DNA from 4 places in the Priestia sp. FSL H7-0729 genome. Region 2 is predicted to be linked to each of the others. Evidence: riboswitches for the same ligand, from Rfam matches in the RefSeq annotation. Region 2 holds a riboswitch; each other region holds the start of a gene.
The links. A riboswitch is a leader RNA that binds a small molecule or an ion and turns the genes downstream of it on or off. The one in region 2 is predicted to bind cyclic di-AMP.

Region 1: another riboswitch for cyclic di-AMP. It lies ahead of MHH93_RS27525 (resuscitation-promoting factor); the one in region 2 lies ahead of MHH93_RS18620 (C40 family peptidase).
Region 3: another riboswitch for cyclic di-AMP. It lies ahead of MHH93_RS27100 (C40 family peptidase); the one in region 2 lies ahead of MHH93_RS18620 (C40 family peptidase).
Region 4: another riboswitch for cyclic di-AMP. It lies ahead of MHH93_RS06705 (HAD family hydrolase); the one in region 2 lies ahead of MHH93_RS18620 (C40 family peptidase).

What each region holds. Positions count from the first base shown of each region.
Region 1 is NZ_JBBOTQ010000025.1:16,516-21,866, reverse strand. Features, by position in the region: gene MHH93_RS27535 (HD domain-containing protein) at 199-1,476, shown strand; gene MHH93_RS27530 (TatD family hydrolase) at 1,809-2,579, shown strand; cyclic di-AMP (ydaO/yuaA leader) riboswitch at 2,821-3,074, shown strand; gene MHH93_RS27525 (resuscitation-promoting factor) at 3,348-4,532, shown strand; gene rnmV (ribonuclease M5) at 4,687-5,232, shown strand; gene rsmA (16S rRNA (adenine(1518)-N(6)/adenine(1519)-N(6))-dimethyltransferase RsmA) at 5,237-5,351, shown strand, end outside.
Region 2 is NZ_JBBOTQ010000008.1:135,717-141,067, forward strand. Features, by position in the region: gene xynC (glucuronoarabinoxylan endo-1,4-beta-xylanase XynC) at 1-974, shown strand, start outside; tRNA gene MHH93_RS18610 (tRNA-Leu) at 1,061-1,145, opposite strand; gene pelA (pectate lyase) at 1,326-2,279, opposite strand; cyclic di-AMP (ydaO/yuaA leader) riboswitch at 2,708-2,839, shown strand; gene MHH93_RS18620 (C40 family peptidase) at 2,845-3,309, shown strand; gene MHH93_RS18625 (carboxymuconolactone decarboxylase family protein) at 3,409-3,738, opposite strand; gene MHH93_RS18630 (hypothetical protein) at 3,880-4,098, opposite strand; gene MHH93_RS18635 (hypothetical protein) at 4,218-4,547, opposite strand; gene MHH93_RS18640 (xanthine phosphoribosyltransferase) at 4,645-5,226, opposite strand.
Region 3 is NZ_JBBOTQ010000023.1:17,099-22,449, reverse strand. Features, by position in the region: gene MHH93_RS27110 (M1 family metallopeptidase) at 74-2,065, shown strand; gene MHH93_RS27105 (hypothetical protein) at 2,076-2,927, shown strand; cyclic di-AMP (ydaO/yuaA leader) riboswitch at 3,173-3,310, shown strand; gene MHH93_RS27100 (C40 family peptidase) at 3,314-3,784, shown strand; gene MHH93_RS27095 (GNAT family N-acetyltransferase) at 4,139-4,633, shown strand; gene MHH93_RS27090 (c-type cytochrome) at 4,784-5,140, shown strand; gene rbsK (ribokinase) at 5,215-5,351, opposite strand, start outside.
Region 4 is NZ_JBBOTQ010000002.1:94,938-100,288, forward strand. Features, by position in the region: gene MHH93_RS06690 (urease accessory protein UreF) at 1-55, opposite strand, end outside; tRNA gene MHH93_RS06695 (tRNA-Leu) at 500-582, shown strand; gene MHH93_RS06700 (glutathione peroxidase) at 733-1,212, opposite strand; cyclic di-AMP (ydaO/yuaA leader) riboswitch at 1,582-1,757, shown strand; gene MHH93_RS06705 (HAD family hydrolase) at 1,873-2,271, shown strand; gene MHH93_RS06710 (HAD family hydrolase) at 2,399-3,082, shown strand; gene MHH93_RS06715 (Nramp family divalent metal transporter) at 3,171-4,466, opposite strand; gene MHH93_RS06720 (organic hydroperoxide resistance protein) at 4,852-5,271, shown strand.

The DNA of each region.
Region 1 (5,351 bases), on a different contig from region 2:
AGCTTAAAATTAAGGCTATTTTTCACAAGGTTACTGGTGGTAAGGGATTGGCAGCTATTTTTCACATTTAAACATCCATGCCAACTTTGTCGATTTGGAAAACGACAAAACTACGTCATTCGACAAAGTTCGTCATAACGTGTCGAATCATAGGGCTCAAAGCGTTAATATAAAAGAAAATTAAAGGAGTGAGTCGACATGGAACAACGTTTAACGGAAGAGAAAGTATTCAAAGATCCGGTACATAATTATATCCACGTGCAAGATCCGGTTATATGGCAGTTAATTAACACCCCGGAATTTCAGCGTTTACGCCGGATTCGTCAACTGGGTACTTCTTACCTTACTTTTCACGGAGCAGAGCACAGTCGGTTTTCACATTCACTAGGTGTTTATGAGATTACACGCAAGATCATCTCTCAATTTGAAAGAAGTCATTATTCGGATTGGCCGAAGGAAGAAAAGATTGTAGCTCTGTGTGCAGCTCTACTTCATGATCTCGGGCATGGGCCATTCTCTCACTCCATCGAGGAAGCTTTTGACATGAATCACGAGGATTGGACTTGTCGCATTATTACAGGTGATACCGAAGTAGGGGCGATCTTAAGACGGTATGCTCCTGATTTTCCTGAGAAAGTCGCGTCTGTCATTCAAAAAACATACGAAAAACCGATTGTGGTGAATTTGGTTACTAGCCCGCTTGATGCAGACCGGATGGACTATTTGCTCAGGGATGCTTATTTTACAGGTGTCAATTACGGCACGATTGACCTTGATCGTATCCTTCGGATGCTGCGTCCCTATCATGGACGGATTGTAGTCAAGGAGTCAGGCATGCATGCTGTGGAGGACTACCTTATGTCTCGATATCAGATGTATTGGCAGATTTACTTCCATCCGGTAACTCGTAGTTCTGAAATTATATTGCGGCAAATATTCAAGCGAGCAAAAACACTCATACAGCATGGTTTTCAATTTCGCTTCATGATTGATCCACTCCCTCAATTATTTGCAGGAGAATTATCCGTAGATGAATATTTGCAGTTGGATGAAGCATTAATTCAGACGGCATTTACGCAGTGGCGCAAGGAGGACGATACTGTTCTGAGTGAGTTATGCGAACGTTTTATGGATCGCAAGTTATATAAGTATGTAGAGCTCGAACAGGTCGACTTGACAATGATGGAAGAGATTCGGGAAGCTTTTGTACAGGCAGGCCTTGATCCCGAATATGATCTTGAAATTGATTTTCCTTCAGATAATCCGTATGATGTGTTTCGTCCGGATGAATCCACGGATAAGCAGATTCTTCTTCTGGATCGACAGGACAATTTACGTGAGTTATCAGAAGTATCTGACATTGTCCGTTCCATCAGTGGTCTTCATCGAGGTAAACATCATTTGTATTACCCGCAAAACAAGGTGGATGCGATTATTCATAAATTACCGTCACATATACGCCCCTATTTCTTGTAATCATGTGGGAATAATCCAATGAAGAATTTCGAGATCAAAAGACTTTCTAAAAGAGCTATTTTTTATGATACAGTAATCTGCTTTAATGGGGCGTATATGTAGATCGACATAATTTTGTAAATGAAAGCAGGCAGAGCGGGCACAATCAGCAATATATAGATGAGAATATTCGTATATCTTCTATATATTGTAGTTGTAAAGAAACAAACGGAATGATGTAATACACAGATTACCCAAAATGTTTTATGTATGAGCCAATAAATTATTGAATGGTATTAATTGAATTTTCAAGAGAAGATAGTCGTCATTTCGACATGAAGGGAGATACAAACATGATGCTGTTCGACACACATACACATCTGGATGCACCACAATTCGACGAGGACCGCGAGGACATGATTCAGCGTGCCGTGGATGCAGGAGTTGGTCGCATGATCAACATTGGTTTTAACCGGGAGACGATTCCAACGACAATGAAACTCGCTGAAACATATGACTTTATCTATGCAGCTGTAGGGTGGCATCCTGTCGATGCGATTACGATGCAGGAGGGTGATCTGGAGTGGATTGCATCTTTATGCAAGCATGAAAAAGTGGTAGCCATCGGTGAGATTGGATTGGATTATCATTGGGACACTTCTCCGAAGGAAGTACAACATCGCGTATTACGACAACAAATTGCTTTGGCCCGTGAAGTGAATATGCCGATTGTCATCCATAATCGGGATGCACATGAGGATATCATAAGAATTTTGCGTGAAGAGAAGGCGGGTGAGGTTGGTGGTGTGATGCACTCGTTCTCGGGCAGTTGGGAAACAGCGAAAAGTTGTCTCGATATGGGCTTCCATCTCTCCTTCGGAGGACCGATCACATTCAAGAATGCAAAGCAACCCAAAGAGGTGCTTGCGAAGGTACCGATGGACCGATTTTTCATTGAAACCGATGCTCCATATTTGACACCTCACCCTTATCGTGGGAAACGAAATGAGACAGCGCATGTACGTCTGGTTGCAGAGGCAGCTGCGGAAATTAAAGGCATTTCGGTGGAGGAAATTGCTGCAATAACCACCAAAAATGCCATGGAACGATTTGGAATTCGTTAAAAAAACGAGTAAATGAGGTGAAAAAGGCAGGTAAGCGGAGTTAATTTGCCCTTTGATCCAAATAAATCAAGAATATTACAATATTTTAACCAAATATTCAGAAAAACGTACTTGATCAACGCTTTACAACATGCATCAAAACAGGATATCATCTTTTCAGTGAATTGTTGTGCGGAAAATTGGACAGATGTTCGGGGGATGAACAAAGGGACACTTTCCGATGAAACAACATTACTTTCATGAATCAGTCTCGCTGAGTCTCCGTTAACGGAGAGCGGGGGAACCAATAGGGCTTAAACATCGGTGTATTTGGCCGATGCGCAACGTTCGTTGACCCAAAAGCAGCGAAGGGAACTGCGAAGCCATATTTGATTTCTTCTTTGGGTCTCGGGGTGAATTCAAGGGCGTCCGCCATGAGCGGGTGACCCAAGATAGGGCGGCTCTCTTTCGCCCGAACCCGACAGCTAACCTCGCAAGCGGAAAAAGAGAGGCAACCTCGTGCATGAATTTCCGATATTCAAAATCATTCGGAAGCCACGAAAGAGTTCCTCTTACACTCTTTCTTTGGCTTTTTTGTTTTTGAATAAAAGAAATGTTGTCATCATACGGTAGGTATTCAGGAGGATGACATCATGTTGCGAAGATTGATTCATGGTGCAGAACCGGATTATGTTGGTCCGATCTGTGTTCTGTAGAAAATTTGGTATAGTCACGTCAAAGACATCATGCGTTACTTTAGACGGCGAGGCTATGAAGGAGGACGGAGAAGTGGGCACATTCCAACCAGAAGAGACCCATGAGTCACGATCATCCAGTAAGTCTTTCGCGTTGCGGTGGAAGCATGAGAACATGCGTCAGATGGCATTGATCGCGATTTTCTCAATTGCGCTTACAATCATGATCTTGTTAGTCGTTTACGGTCAGGCCGGGAAACAAATTTCACTGGTTATTGATGGCAAAGCTCAGGTGGTAGAGACTCGTACAGGAATGCTTCAGGAAATGCTGGAGGAGCAGTCGATCACAGTCAGCCCTCACGACAAGGTATCCATGTCCATGAACGGGGCGATTACAGATGGAGACCGAATCGTTATTGAGCGGGCCGTTCCAGTTAAGATTACGGCAGACGGAGACACCAAGACTCTGTATACAACGGATTCATCGGTAGAAGATGCAATTCAAAAATCAGGTATTCAAGTTGAGAGTAATGATAAAGTGTATCCGGCGCTTGGAACTGCGATCAAAGCGGATATGAAGATCCGTGTAGTGCGCGTAACAAAGCGTACAGTAAATGTAGAGCAACCGATCGCTTACAAAGTAATTAAAACGGCTGACCCTAGCTTGTACAAAGGGGATAACCGTGTCGTTGTGAACGGCAAAGAAGGCACACTTGTACAGCACATCGAAAAGGTATTTCAGGATGGAGAATTGGTCTCCAAAAAAATGGTCGGCAAATCTGTCGCGAATAATCGTGTAGATAAAGTGATTGCTGTCGGCACCAAAGCAAAACCGGTCGTGAAAGAACCTGAGATTCAGACCGTATCGGCACAAACTTCAACAACCAAAAAGGCTACAACAACGAACTCGAAGAAAACATCTGCCTCGGGCAGCAAAGTGATTACCGTATCCGGGACTTCTTTTAAATACTCCAAAGTACTTAAAAATGTATCCATGACTGCCTACTCTTCCGAAGAGCCTGGCATTGGCACTAAAACAGCTTCCGGTACTCGTGTAACGGAAGGGCGCACCATCGCGGTTGATCCCAAAGTCATTCCAATTGGCTGGTGGGTATATATCGAAGGTCTGGGCTTCCGACGTGCGGAAGATACAGGCGGTGCCATTAAAGGCAACAAAATTGACGTATATTATGACAGTGTGAAGCATGCCCTGAATTTTGGACGCAAGAAAGGCAAGACGGTCTACGTGATTGGTCCGGTGAAGCCGGAAGCGAACTAAAATCGTTTTACTTTGAAATGGGAATGCTATAAAATAGTTGCATGAATGATTCATGCGGAATATGCGGCGGAGGAGTCTGAATTCAGTCTCCCCGCCGTTTGGCAGAGAAGAGGATATTCCTCTTCTTTTTGCGTTAGAAAGGAAGAAATGGAACATGATAAAAGAAGTCATTGTGGTGGAAGGCCGTGATGATACGGTAGCCATCCGTCGGGCCGTGGAAGCCGATACAATAGAGACAGGTGGATCAGCCATCAACCAACGTATTCTGAAGCGGATAGCGCTTGCTCAGGAGAGACGGGGAGTCATCGTACTGACAGATCCGGATCATGCCGGCGAACGCATTCGTAAAATCATTGCAAATAAGGTGCCTGGCTGCAAGCATGCCTTCATCCCGGAGGCCGATGCGACGCGCAAAGGGGACATTGGGGTGGAGAACGCCTCACCGGAGGCAATTCGTCATGCTCTGGCACGCGTACATACTTCATACGAAGGTGCTCCGAGCCTGATCGATTGGGAAGATCTAATCGCGGCAGGACTTATCGTGCATCCGCAAGCTGCGGCACGTCGCATGGAGATGGGCAATCTGCTGGGCATCGGATATTGTAACGGTAAGCAGTTCCACAAACGTCTCAGTGTATTTCAGATTACACGGGAAGAGTTCTCTACAGCATTAGCGCAAATTGAACGTGAAGGATTGTGAGCATATGAAGGACATGGAAGAGACGATAGAAATTGCAACGCCCAAGCGAACCAAAGAGATTATTCAAAGACACGGATTTTCATTCAAGAAAAGCTTAGGTCAGAACTTTCTTATCGATC
Region 2 (5,351 bases):
TTTCGAATTTTGCCTACCCTCTCTTTAAGCAAAAAGGAGCTGGCAAAGAACTGTGGATGACTGAGGTGTATGTTCCAAACAGTGACAACAATTCAGCAGACCGCTGGCCTGAAGCACTAGAAGTTTCCTATCACATGCACAATGCCATGGTAGAAGGTGATTTCCAAGCCTATGTGTGGTGGTACATCCGCAGACAGTATGGTCCGATGAAAGAAGACGGTACCATAAGCAAACGCGGGTATAATATGGCCCATTTCTCCAAATTTGTACGTCCTGGCTATCTCAGAGTGGATGCAACCAAAAACCCGGATACGAACACATTTGTTTCTGCCTACAAAGGGGATAACAAGGTCGTTGTCGTAGCAATTAACCGTGGAACTTCGGCCACAAGCCAAAAATTCGTTCTGCAAAATGGTAATGCCTCCACGGTGTCCTCATGGGTTACGGACAGCAGTCGCAACCTGGCAAGTGCGGCCTCGCTTAACGTATCCAATGGGGCCTTCACGGCACAGCTCCCGGCTCAGAGCGTAACAACGTTTGTTGCCAACATTACTGGCGGGAATAACGGCGGAAATACAGGTAGTGGCACTACTTATGAAGCCGAGACCGGAACAACTCTTACGGATGCTACCATTGAAACGATCTACCCTGGTTACACTGGCTCCGGGTATGTCAACTTCAATGCAACGACTGGTTCAGCCATTCAATGGAACGCCATTAACAATACGATTACAGGTACCAAAAACGTAAAGATTCGTTATGCGCTGGAAAGCGGAACCCGTAACCTTGACATTTTTGTTAACGGAGCCAAAGTCATCAGCAACGAGTCCTTTCCGGCAACAGGAAGCTGGTCCACTTGGGTTGAAAAAACAATACAGGTCCCCATGAACACGGGAACCAATACCTTGAAAGTTGTAACCACGGGAACCGAAGGACCGAATATTGACAGCATTAATATTACCGCAGCACAATAAAGGTCCGTCAGACTAAAAAGATAATATCAAAAAAAGCAAACAAAAAAGACTCCTTAAGCGTTAGCTTAAGGAGTCTTTTTATTAGATGCGGTCGAGAGGACTCGAACCTCCACGGGGGGTTAGCCCACACGGACCTGAACCGTGCGCGTCTGCCAATTCCGCCACGACCGCATATTGTATCTCACTGACCAATCTCAGCGACAAGAAATAATATATCATGCAGAATCTATCATGTCAATACTGAAAATAATAACATGAAAGCCCGAACCAGACGTCCATGTCGATTCGGGCTTTACCTTTAAATGCTCATTGTTATAAGTTCATTAAAGCGAATGCAACGGATACTACAAATTACAGCTTGGAAGGCCAGTTACCATACCATGCGTAACCGCCTCTTCTTTCTTTATCAATCTCACTTAATTTGTATTTAACTACCCCGTCACGACCAATAAAGATTGGTTTATCCGTTCCGATCTCATAGAAGCGTGCCCAAATCGGTGCCGCTTTGGAGTCAGCGATAATTTTGCTATCTCCATTGGCTCTTTCATACTTGTAACCCGTAATTTTCACCTTGTTAAACCATTCCTCCGCTCCTTTAATGGATGCGGTAATTTTGGCGTTGGCAGGTCTCGTTTTCAGGAATTTAACAATCGTTACACTCTCTCCAGCTGTCAACGATGGTACTTCGTAGATTCTTGCGCTCGCCGGTTTAAGGGAACTGGAATCATGTTGTTGTCCCCACGCTGTCAACTTGCCGCCTGAAACGACTTGTGTATTCAGAATCGCCTCCACACCTTTGGCAACTGAATTTTTACTGCGATTGGCAAGTGTACTGTCGATAAACGAGAAATCACCTTTGCGTGATGCTACTTCATCGAGCATGATCATCACATTAATCATGGCATCGTCATTGTAAGTGATATGTTTGTGATATCCGGAGCTTTGATAGACTTGCGGCCATCCGCCGTTCGAATACTGCATATTGATCAAAAAGTTAATTCCTTTGATTGCAGCTGCGGAGTAACGCGGATCATTCGTCTTCTTAAATTCTTTCGCCAATCTTCTAATTTCTGAGTATGTAGCCTTGTTGTCTATCGTGGACTTCGCCCACTCTCCGCTTGTTTGTTTATAATCTTTTCTCCAACCTCCATCCGGCAGCTGGTTCTTCAAAATATCAGAAATACTCGCTGTGGTTCCCGATGCATCTGCAGCAGATACCGTCGCTACAGGGAAAACTGCCATTCCAACTGTTGAGAACACCATGGTGCATGCCAGGACAAAAGTAACTATTTTCTTCGCTTTCAAATGTAACACTCTCCCATGTTCATTTTAATAAAACCCAAAGTTCTACCTTACCTATAAGCCAGTCCCTACACCTCCTTCATTTGAATGTATAAACCAATAAAATCTATTTTCATCCAATATGTGGTGTGGATAATGAGATAATATGCAAAAAATATATTTTTGTCAATATATGCAACTTAATCAATATAATCTCTTTAATTCTACATAACGGAATAGTTCTTTCAACTCATGACAAACCTATTTATTTATCCAAATTCGTCTTAAACGAATCAATAATGACGTTTTTGTCATGAATGATACCCAAACTTAATCCCTTCTTGCCTAAAAAAACTGTAATTCCGATAACATTGGGGCACTAAGAAGGGTTTTAAATGGGTTTGACAATTACGCATTTATGCAATATAGTTTCAAATAGTTACAAAAACTTAATTATTCATTTGCCGAGTTTCAGATTTGAAAACGGGGGAACCATTTTGGGTGAATTATTCTTATACATAGGAAATATAGGGAACCTTCTACCGAACCCTTAGCTAACTCCGTAGGCATCGAAGGGAGAACATTGATTTTGAAAAAACTGATTATCTCCATTTTTGGAGCGGCTGTACTATTTACATCCGGGGCAACAAGCACAGAGGCAAGCAGTATTAACTCCGTAGTGAACAACATGACAGGTATACCTTACAAGTGGGGTGGCACGACTCTGGCCGGCTTCGATTGTTCCGGGTTTATGAGATATATTTTCAACAAATACAGCATTGAATTGCCACGCACTTCGCAACAGCAAGCCAAAGCAGGTACTCCGGTAGCCAAGAGCAATGTTCGGACAGGTGATCTGGTGTTCTTTAACACAACAGGCAAAGGCATTTCACATACAGGTGTTTATATCGGCGGCGGACAGTTTGCTCACGCCTCCAGCAGTAAAGGTGTAAGCATCACGAAGTTATCGAATCCATACTTCAATGACCGCTACGTGACAGCACGTCGGGTAACTGGACAGTTTATGTATGATAAAATGTTGGGTAAAATGTAGGCAGGATAAAGAAAGAGGAGGTTCCGGATCAATTCGGAACCTCCTCTTTTTGTTTGTCTTCCCTTTTATGAGAACAGTCTTTGACTACCCCATCTGCACTTAATGCAGCGCCTTCTGCACTCGCATCGCGCCCTGAGACAAGGCATGTCCGCCGCCTACAGCTCCGGCCACAGCAACGGTCTCCATAATCTCCTGATCTGTAGCGCCCTTGGCACGGGCTTCTTCTACATGGTAGAAGGTACATACCTCATTGTTGGCGAACAATCCAATGCCGAGCGCAATCAGCTGTTTTGTCTTGGCATCAATCACACCAGGTTGAAAACATTCTCCCGTAAACTCATGATACGACTTGACCACACCTGGCAGCACATCGCTTAATGCTCCAATCTGATCTTTGTAGGCATGAACTTTATCATTCATCAATGTCATGGCTTGTAGCACACCCTCTCGGCTATAGTTACAGATCTTCCTCACTGTACCTATCTTCTCTCCCGAGCGAGACAATTATGCCAAGTAATCATGGTAATTCCAAACATTTAAACGCTCACGGTTCTGCCCTGGTACTAGTTGTTACTCACCAAGTGGGCTCTGGCGCGGTTCGCTGAATAACTGATATCGGTAACCACGATCCAACTTGACGACACGTCGATTCTGACGACGGATAAGTACCTGCTCCCCATCCCAGGCAACAACAATCCCGGTTACATCGTTCGATTCCAGCTCGTCCCGTACTACTCTGACTTTCTCACCTGACAGACGCAGGGCATCCAATTGTGTATCACTAATCATGCGCATGGCTCCTATATTCCAAATTTATTTACAAAAAGAGACCTAAATGAAAAGTCATTTAGGTCTCACGTGACTGTATTGGACTGTCATGTCATTCGAAATTATGTCCCGACTGAAAGTTACCGCTGCGCGTGCTCTTTGCTGTCGTTCTTCTCGAACCAAAAATCAAGCACTTTGGCGGACATCACACGTTCTTCAAGGTACTCCACTTGATGCGGTGTAAATTGTTCTTTCCAAGAGAAGGACAACTCTTCGCATAAGCCTACAATCGTCAGTAATTCTGACCAGGCAACGTAGCGTTTGTACCAGAAAAATTGAGGATGTTCAATCATATAGGGATAAAGGTCATCGAATTCCGTATGTTTACAATCCAGGGCACGTTCAAAATGAACTTTCGATTCCGCCAGCTTATCATTAAAAAATTGTTCTGTTGCCGGTTGGTTCCCCATGGTGTTGCCTCCTCTCCCTAACATAACCCCATTATAAATGAAATCCGCGGTCATGCAAAGGCATAGTTCAAAAAATAGGCCCTATTCCTTTAAAATGTCACATTTCGTTATCGTCAAATTGTACCGTTCCATCGTTCAGAGAACGAATGCGTACCAAGGCTTCCACCGGAATCCCCTGTTCACGAATCGTGCGTGCACCTGCCTGGAAACTTTTCTCGACCACAACGCCGAATCCGACGAGTTCCGCACCGGAACGCTCAATTATTTTGATGACGCCACGAGCGGCATCTCCATTGGCAATAATATCATCAATGAACAAAATACGGTCATTCTCATGAATGAACTCGCGTGATACCATAATGTCCGTTACAATTCCTTTGGTAAAGGAAGGAACACGTTCACAGTAAGCATCAGGATCAGCCAGAAGTGTTTTTTTGCGACGGGCGAATACAAGTGGCACCCCAAGTTCATACGCTGCGGCAAACGCAACCGGAATCCCTGAGGATTCCACCGTGATCACCCGAGTCACTCCACTTTCACGAAAACGGGCAGCGAACTCACGTCCCATCTCCATTGTTAATGCAGGATCAATCTGATGGTTCAGCAGACCATCCAGCTTCAATACTTGATCCGAGATGACTACACCCTCTTGTAAAATTCGTTGTTTCAATAATTCCATGATTTGACCTCCCAAGCCTATCCTATGAGGTAAAAGTATCATATATCTATCTATAAGTTCAAGCGAAATTGCCTCGGCACTGTCCTTGGGACGTATTTCAAGCCATAGCTCATTATCGATTGTCA
Region 3 (5,351 bases), on a different contig from region 2:
TATTTTAACTAATAATTGGCCCATTGCAAACATATACATGCTGTAGATGCTTGTCAACGGGAGGTATTTATCGATGATTCCACGACGCGCCAAGAGCTGGCTCACCGCATCCCTGGCCCTGTGTGTGCTGGCCGGAGGGATATGGATCACTCTGGGTTATACTCACTCAACTCATTCCGAATTGCCAACACTTGCCCCGGAATCGGGCAAGCCTAAGGCAAAAGCCCCAACGCCAGCACCTCCAGAAAGTGTACAGACCCCCACTGCCGAAGTGTACAGCAACCGTGTTGTGGAATATCACATGGATGTAAAACTGGTCGAAGGGAACGTACTGGAAGGAACTCAGACGATTACCTGGACACACCCAGGTAAAAAAACCGTCAACGAGCTTTACTTTCATATGTATCCCAACGCCTTCTCTTCTGCTGACACCACCTTTATGAAGGAATCCGGTGGAAAACTTCGGGGTGATATCATGCCTACCAATGGTTATGGCTCGATGAACATTACCGAAATGAAAACGGAGGACGGGCTCTCTCTGCTGCACCGGATGCAGTATGTGCAACCAGATGACGGAAACATCAAGGACACCACACTCATTAAAGTCCGCTTACCCAAACCCGTCAAAGGCGGGGAAAGCATTACAATCCATACCCGATTTGTGGTGAATCTGCCGAAAATTTTCGCCCGGATGGGAACTGCTGATGATTTTGTCATGGCAGGTCAATGGTTCCCCAAAATAAGTGCATATGAACCTGTGGGCAGACGCGGACGGACAACAGAAGGCTGGAATCTGCATCAATACCATGGCAATTCAGAGTTTTACGCCGACTTCGGTATATATAGTGTGCGTATTCGGGTGCCTGAAACATACAAAGTTGCTGCTACCGGATTTCCGACACAACAAGCCGTGGTGAAGAACGGAGAAAAGGTTTATCAATTCTATGCCGATGATGTGCATGATTTCGCCTGGGCAGCTTCACCGGATTTTGTCTACGCCGAGGAACCCTTTTCTGCACCCAATGTGCCCGGTGTACGAATCAAGTTATATCTGGACCCTGCTCATCAGGATTTGAAAGAACGTTATTTCTACGCCGCTAAAGCCGCACTAGCCAATTATAGCAAATGGTTTGGCCCATATCCTTACGCTACCTTATCCATCGTTGTTCCACCCAAATCGGGGAACGGTGCTGGAGGTATGGAATACCCTACGCTGGTTACAGCCTTTGGAGCCGATGATACCACTCCAGGTTATGACCTGGAACGTACCGTAGTCCACGAGATCGGACACCAATATTTCTACGGTATGGTTGCCAGCAACGAATTCGAGGAAGCCTGGCTGGATGAGGGGTTCACCTCTTATGCAGAAGACAAACTGATGGAGCAGGAATACGGATTGATTCCGAATCTGCCGGTACAATCAGGCCTGATTACGTCTCCTTCGTCTTTAACCCAAGAATCCTGGAAGTTCGATTCACAGAATGAGTATGCAGCCAATGTCTACACACGTGGCAAGCTTGTATTGCTTGGTATTGAACATCAAGTCGGCACAAAAAAGATGGAACGCATTCTCTCTACCTATGTGAAGAAGTACCGTTTCAAACATCCCACTTCGGCTGATTTCCAGAACGTTGTGGAACAAGTGACACGCACTTCCTGGTCTGAATATTTTGATCATTACGTCTACGGTGACGGGATGGCTGACTTTGCTGTAGAAAAGATTCGTGTTACGCCCATACAGAAAGACGGTCAAACATGGTACGAGTCATCCGTAACAATCGCCAAAAAAGGTAGTGATTACAACGCCGTTCCTGTTCGAATTGCTTTTGAAGACGGACATACCCTCACCAAGCAATGGGATGGCAAAGAAGATCGCATTACTTATAAATTAACTCACACATCACCCGTATCCTGGGCCATGACCGATCCACTGTACACGATCGTGCTGGAGAACCGCCATATGAACAATTTCCTGAAATCCGGACTGGATGAGCAGACGAAATCCCGCTGGAGCATAAGTGTAACCAAACTAATAGAAGCCATATTCGGAGGTCTGTCATGGTGAGGTGGAAACGGTGAAAGCGAAAATACGTGAAGGCTGGTTTCTCGTCCGTCAGCATATGTTCATTGCGGCACTCTTATTTCTTTATCAACTCATATGGGGATATTTCTTCTATCGAATGGTACAATCGGCAGTCATCCCACTCCTCCTGCGCTATCCAGATCCTGATGCCGGGGAGCTGAGTACACTTTTGTTCAAAATGGAAAGCCAACTTAACTTGTCTACCCATCCGGAGGTTCATCGTTATCTATGGATTCTCGGGGGCATGCTGCTGGTTCGCATGTTGATTAGCCCCCTGATTCAGGCCGGACTGCTCTACTCACTTCAGCACTTTAATTCTACAGAAGAGCGCATCCCATTCGTCCGCGGAATCAGAAACCTGTGGAAACCGATGATGCTGCTCCACACCATACGTACATTATTGATACTTCTGCCCGCCTACTGGCTCATACCTAAGCTCTACTCGATCCTCATGGACGGATTTCATTCCCTTCAATTACTTGTACCTGGCATACCTTATGTTGCTGCCTGGATTGTATATGGTTGGATCATCCACCATGCCCTGCTCTACATGCAGTTCGGTGTTTCGGCACCAGAAGGAGAAGGTGGGGCTCACGGTACTCTCAAGGCACTCTGGATTGCACTGCGTCATCTCTTCGCCGTAATCGGCATTGCACTCCTGTTGGGCGGAGTTCATCTACTCGTCTTCGGGGCATTCACTTCAGCCTCATGGTTAGTAACGGGGCTTACCGGACTTATACTACAACAGACGTATCCACTAGCCAGATGTCTATTGAGTCTGTGGAAAATATGCAGCCATTTCCGATTATGGCAGTCCAAAATAGCCAAAGGTGAGAGCAGATAGTTTAAAAATTGTTACCATCACATGTTAAACTTATGGCCTGATATGTACTTATAAATAGGCAAACCTCAACCTTTCCCCGTCAAAGGTCGAGGTTTTTTTTGCTAATTTTGTTGCTAAACGTTGCCAAAGCCGTACTCCTCTGTTACAATAATCGCAGTGAGTTTTTAGTAACAACTTTGTAATCTTTACATTCATATTTGTAACTACTTAAAATTAAATCGTCATTTCTTGATTTCGCAGGTGCATAACTAGCATAGCCAAATTCCTGGCACCTGGGAAGCGGGGGAACCAGTTATGGGTGAATTGATCTTGCTACAGAGGGATCATAGGGGACCTTCAACCGAATCCTTAAGCTAACCTCGCAGGCGTTGGAAGGGGAATATCTCTTGTTCAAGAAGAAATTAACCGCAGCTGTACTTAGCATCACATTCGCATTATCGCTTGGTGCAGGTAGCGCATTCGCAGATTCAAAAATGGACGCAGTAATTGATTCAGCAATGGGAACTACATACAAAAGTGGGGGAACAACGCTTAACGGCTTTGACTGCTCCGGATTTACACGATATGTATTCGACAAATTGGGTATTGATCTGGCACGCCAATCGAGTTCCCAATTCGACATGGGCGATTCTGTATCCCGCATGGAAATGAGAGCTGGCGATCTGGTATTCTTTAATACAACAGGTAAAGGCGTATCACATGTAGGAATCTTTGTAGGGGATGGAAAGTTCGCACACTCCTCTTCTTCCAAAGGCGTGACGATCAGTGCATTGAGTGAAAATTATTGGGCCAATCGTTATGTTGGCGCTAAACGGATTATGAGCACGGACGCGTATGAATCACTGGCCCTTGACTAGGGACAAGCTGAGCAACATGATGCTGTAACCATTAACCATACTGGAACGAAGCAAGAAGCATAACAGAACCGCCCGGTACATTCTCCGCAGGAATGTATCCGGCGGTTTTTTTGTGCTTCCATCCTGATTCATGTGGCAAGTTACACTCGGGGTATATCTTGCCACATCAACAGGTTCATTTTTCGTTCATTCGTCCGTGCCCTTATGATGTTTTTACCCATCCTGTTATAATATAAACGAAATTACCGGAACTTTTGTTTCATATTTTTTCTGGTAAGGCAGACTTGCTAAATGAATATCTCTTTTGTAGAGTGGACAAAGAGTTCTGTTTCAAGGAAAGGAGCATACAGGTGTATGAAGGAAGCCCCTTTGATGTTTCACGTTGTACCCATGCAAGAAGAACATGCGGAGCTCATCTGCAGTTGGCAGTATGATCCGCCTTACAATATCTACAGCTGGCTCCTTTGGGAGCAGATGAAAGCGCTGGAAGTGGAATTCGGAGATGCACAGCTGCGGCAGGAGCAATATGCGATCGTTCTGGATCAGAATGATCGTGTAAGTGGATTTGCTCAATACTTTCCGCTTCAAGGGGTAACCCGGATTGGTCTCGGCATGCATCCAGAGCTGTGTGGTCAGGGTCAAGGGACAGCTTTTGTTACGGCCATTGTACAAGAAGCTATTCGCCGAAATCCCACGAATGAGATTGATCTTGAAGTGCTTACTTGGAACACTCGTGCCATTCAAGTCTATCTGAAGAGTGGATTTGTCACCCAGGATACATATGAACGACAGACCCCAAGCGGCTTGAAGCCCTTTCACTGTATGGTTTATGAAGGGCCTCGTGATTAAAACCCATTGCAAAGCAACCAAATTTGCGCCTTGTTATGTGATTAGTTCAAAAATTTCCCACAAAATGCTATGATGTCAGTACAGGTTCCGTTATAATGATATGGATAGTTTCAGGTTAGATGATCTTTCATTCTGGAGGGGACATAAGGGATGCACAAATGGATCATGAGCGGAGTATTTTTTGCAGCATGCGCTTTAGCTATTGTTTTAATGTTTACGCTTCCAGGGAAAGAAGAAGTGGCTGAAGAAGCCAAGCCAACCATGCCGGAAGTCACATTGGATGCCGGACAGGCTGAAGCACTGGTCAAAGCGAATTGTATCTCCTGTCACGGGGATCAGCTTCAGGGTGGCGTAGGACCTGCTCTGGCCAACATCGGCAGCCAGGATGATCTGGAGAAGATCTACTCTACGATTGTCAAAGGTAAAGGTGGTATGCCTTCCTTCAAGGGCAAACTGCAGGATGAAGAGATTGCCAATATCGCCATGTGGCTTTCAGAGAAGAAATAATCTCTGCACGCGCATAACAAAGAGGCCCTTAATCCCCTTTTGGGAAAATAAGAGCCTCTTTGTTATGCCATTGATTAGGCCTCTGCTGCATGCTCAGCCAGAAAGGCCTCCACTTCACGTGCAGACGGCATCCCGGACTGGGCGCCGAGCTTCGTCACGGATAACGCGGCCGCACCCATGGCGAAGCCTACGGCCGCGTCCAACGTCTCAC
Region 4 (5,351 bases), on a different contig from region 2:
GAATAGAGGAATCAAGCAGTTTGACATAATCGAGCAGCTTATTCCCACGGTTCACAATCATTCGCCTCCTGTGTTCGTTAAATGTCATGTTAAATGACATTTATATTCCTTTTTGTTAACTTTATGTTTGGAAATCCGAATTATATGATAGTTATCATCCCATAAATGTCCGCTTTTTGTCAATAGTATCTGTTGAATTTAATGAATAGATTCTGATATTTAATATTTGTGTTATTTTATATAACCTATTGTGTTATTTGTGTGGCGAAGTGCAGGGAGGACTATATATAAGGAAGGACTACATATTAATGAATCAACAAGATCGGCTCTAGCCGGAAAAGAGGGGATCAAATCTAAGGATATGCAGTTCATGGATAAACATGACGAGAATATGCGTTTTTTGAGGAAAATGCCTGGCTGAAAAAGAAGGTTTAAAAAATACTTTACTTTTATTTCTGAACCCGGTATAATCAATTCTGTTGCCGATTATTTACGACATGCGGTCGTGGTGGAATGGCAGACACGCTATCTTGAGGGGGTAGTGGGCGTATGCCCGTGGAGGTTCGAGTCCTCTCGACCGCATCATATGAACGATGAAGAAGAAGCTTTCCTTTAATGGAGAGCTTCTTTTTTTGTGTCTTTTCGAACAGTCGGGTATCCAGGGGTGAGAAAAAAGGCCATCCATTCCCGGGGGTAATGGTGCTCTACCTTCCGGCACGGGTGGCCAATGTACTATTTTTGCAGCAAATTCTTGATATCTTCTTCAATCTTGTCAGGTGTTGTTTTCGGAGCATAACGCTTAATTACCTGTCCGTTCTGATCCACAAGGAATTTGGTGAAATTCCATTTGATTGCTTTGGAGCCAAGCAGGCCTGGTGCTTCTTTGCTAAGGTGCTGGAAGAGAGGGTGAGCGCTTGAGCCATTCACATCAATTTTCTCAAACATCGGGAAGCTTACGCCATAATTCATCTGACAGAACTCGGCGATATCGTCGGAAGAACCTTTTTCCTGTGCAAATTGGTTGCTTGGAAAACCAAGGACTTCAAACGGGGCATCTTGGAACTTGTCTTGCAGTTCTTGCAGACCTTTGAACTGAGGGGTAAGTCCGCATGAGCTTGCGGTATTTACAATCAGTAACACTTTATCACGGTAGTCGGACATTTCAACTTCTTGGCCCCGAAGGGTATTGACTTTGTAATCGTAAACTGTCATCTAATCGCCTCCATGATATCATCTGATATCTCTTATTATATTGGATGCAATTAAATAATGCAAAATTAATATGGTGTTAAAAGAACCAAAACGGGCAAGTTGTGCAGAATACGTGAATGAAATGCGAAGTGACTTTCGTCAGAGTGAGAATTAGATAGCCTTGAAGAGATGGATAGAGTATAACCATGTTGTAAGCGTTATTATGGATCGGTATTGGCGAAAATCTGTCGATTCGGTGATCTGTACGGACTTTACACCGTCATGGTACGGGTGTATGATTCATAACGTAATTTCAATTTAAACTAAATTGTACCTGAAAAACGAAACAAACGATAATATCGCTCGATCTGATCTTAAGATATACGAACGATGTTTTAATCGCTGAGTTTCCATTCAGTCATGAGTGGGAAACGGGGGAACCAACAGAATGCGCTGTCCAGGACAGTAGGCATTCATGGGGTGAATTTTCCGGTGACAGCCGGAAATAGGGCGACTCTCGCGCCCGAATCCGTCAGCTAACCTCGTAAGCGTTAAAGGGAGAGGCAACAAGCCGTACGCTGGTTCATGGTGTTTTCGCCATGGATTCTTTAAGAAGCGTTCGGGAGGCCTTGGTCCCCCACGCTTCTTTTTTGTTGTCTTTTCACGCCAAGGGAGGAACGAATGATGGATACTGAGATGATCTTAGTGACTGCTCCAAATGAAGCAGGACGCAAATTTATCAAATTGCTGATGTACAAAAAAATGCCGTTTGCCGTTCTAACCAACAGTGCAGGGGAAGAGCGCAGACTCCGTAGAATCGGGGTAGAGCATGTCATTCGCATGAATACGGCTGCAGCTCAAAAATGGTTTTTGCCGCAGGGCAGCGTGGGCAACGTGTTTATTTTTGAGAACAGCCTGAACCTGACTTGCCGTTATTTACAGATCTGCCGTTCATGGACATCGAAATCCCTGTGCGTCATTACGGAACAGAGTCATCCAAAGGGCATCTATCGGGGCATGGGCGCAGACCGGATTGTATATTCACTCAATGGGGAAGTCGGCTTTCTCCTCAATGGTTAATGCCATAGCTTGTGATTGCTCAGGTGTAAGGTGCCTGTTATAATTGAATGTATCGATAAACGGAAATTTGAGGAGACTCATGCAAGATGGTGAGTCTTCTTTTTTATGCTTACAAGGAGGAATTGGCGTGCCGGATGTAGGTGGATTAAAGTGGTTGTTTTTTGATGTTGGAGATACGCTGGTGGATGAATGGGAGCCGGTTGATGATATTATCGGACAGTTCGTCCGCGAAGCCTGTGCTTTGGGGTATCCGGTAAAGATTGAGGCGGTACGCGAACTGTTCGCGAACTGTTACCAAAGTTATGAGCAATGGCCTATGAGAGTGGCGATTAGCACATTCGTTGACGACGAGGGACACCAGAAACAGATTCAGGACAAGCTGAAGTTTCAAAAAGATCTTGAACGTCCTTTTCCTTCAGCGGATTCCGTTCTCCAGCAGTTGTCACGGTATTATCGCATTGGCATTATTGCCAATCAGAGTCCCGGAACGGAAGAGAGACTGGAGAGTTACGGACTGCGGAAGTATGTTGATGTTCTGGCCTGCTCGGCTGAAGAAGGGGTGTCCAAGCCAGATCCGGAGTTATACGCGGTGGCCCTGAAACAGGCAGGATGTACGCCAGAGGAAGCCGTCATGGTCGGGGATCGGATCGATAACGATATTATACCTGCTCGGAAGCTGGGCATGCGTACGATTCGAATTATGCAAGGTTACGGAAGATTCCAGCCAGACCGATCGGAGGACGAACGTGCGGATTGGACTGTTGATTCATTGGATCAACTCCTGCCGTTACTGGTGCCGAATCAGGATTAGGTGATTATTAATAAAAGAAGGCTGATCAATCTGGTATCGAATACCGGAGTTGATCAGCCTTTTTAGTATTTTATCAATAAGAACGTGATTAGAATAACCGGATCGTTTGAATGATCAGATAGATATTCAGCACCACGATAATCGAGGCAATGACCCATGAAATGATGTTGAGCCACAATTTGTTGGCGAATGCCCCCATGCTTTTTTTGTCACTCGTGAACATCACCAGGGGAATTACCGCAAAAGGCAATTGAAGCGACAGCACAACCTGGCTCAAAATGAGCAGTTCTTCTGTGCCGTGTTCTCCTGCAATCGCTGTGACAATTACCGCCGGGATGATGGCGATCAGACGTGTGACCAGTCGGCGCAGCCAAGCTGGAATTCGAATGTTCAGGAAGCCTTCCATCACAATCTGTCCAGCGAGTGTCCCTGTAAGGGTAGAATTCTGACCTGATGCTAACAACGCCACACCGAACAGGATACTTGCAACCGTTGTACCCAATAGAGGTGTCAGCAGATGGTAGGCATCTGCGATCTCGGCAACCTGTGTCATGCCGGCACTATGGAATACAGCAGCGGATACAATCAGGATGGCCGCATTGATGAACAAGGCGAGTGTCAGCGCGATTGTAGAGTCCATGGTCGAATAACGAATCGCTTCTTTTTTGCCCTGTGGTGTCTGTTCGATCTGACGCGTCTGCACAATGGAAGAATGCAGATACAGATTATGCGGCATCACGGTTGCTCCTATAATACCAATGGCAATATAGAGCATGGCAGGGTTCTGCAGGATCTCCACATTTGGGACAAAACCATGGAGAACACCGCCCATATCCGGTTTTGCCAGGAACAGGTCAATCCCGAAGCAGAGGGCAATGGTCGCCATCAGCACAATAACGAGAGTTTCCAGGGCGCGGAAGCCTTTATTTTGCAGCACCAGAATCAGAAGTACATCAACTGCGGTGATGATAACACCGTACAACATGGGGATGTTGAATAACAGCTTTAACGCGATGGCAGAACCGATGACCTCAGCCAGATCGGTAGCTGCAATGGCAAGTTCGCACAGGATCCATAACATCATGACAACAGGCATGCTGAAGCGTTCACGACAGGCTTGAGCCAGATCCCGTCCAGTGACGATGCCGAGTTTTCCAGCCAACGATTGAAGTACAACGGCCATCAGGTTCGAGAGCAGGATGACGGATAACAAGGTATACCCGAACTGCGAGCCGCCTGCGATATCTGTTGCCCAGTTGCCGGGGTCCATGTAACCTACGGCAACGAGGTATCCTGGGCCAACGAAGGCGAGAAATTTTTTCCACCATGCAGCATTCTGCGGAACTTTCATGGAGCTATGCGCTTCTCCAAGGGAAGGGGCCATGCCTGCAGTAGACAATGATTCTCTTGAAGGAGCGTTGAACGGATTTTTTTTACTCATACGATAATCACCTGACTTTGGAATATTGATGCGGGACAAACCGCGCATGATATATCTAAATTTTTATGTTTATTGTTACATTGTACTCCTTCAATAATTTTTGTCTAGTGCAACTTTTATGTATTAACACAAAATTTCGGTTCTAATTCGTAAAAGCCCCTTCGTATATTACCCAACCTCAGGAAAAATACAGCCATGGTGTTAAAATGCATGAAAATAATAAAGTTGTAAAAGCTGATAAAGATACAACTTGCGTTTCAAAATGAGCCAGAAGTTTAAATTGAAAGCAAGGCAGTTAAAAACTATATGGATAAGGGAGAGATTCTAAATGGAAGCTTTATATACAGCAGTAGCGACAGTTAAAGGTGGACGTACAGGTTCGGTGACTTCTTCGGATGGCGTGCTCAAACATGATCTGAAAATGCCCAAAGAGCTTGGTGGTTCCGGTGGTGAAGGTACCAACCCTGAACAGCTCTTCGCCGCTGGATATGGAGCATGTTATGAAAGTGCACTTGCCAATGTAGCACGTAAAGCAGGTGTAAAATTGGAGAATGTGGTCGTTACAAGTAACGTATCCATTGGTAAAGACCCTGCGGATGACGGTTTCCAATTATCTGTTCGTCTGGACGTGAGTATGCCTGGTGTCGATCACAGTCAAGCAGAAGATCTGGCGCGCAAGGCACATGATTTCTGTCCGTATTCCAAAGCGACACGTGGTAACATTGATGTTGTATTGAACGTAGTCTAAGATTCGACTCCCGCAAGTAAAGGGGAACATATAGAGCAGGGGTATTTCTGATACCTGATGTTCGATTACAAAGCCCTGCT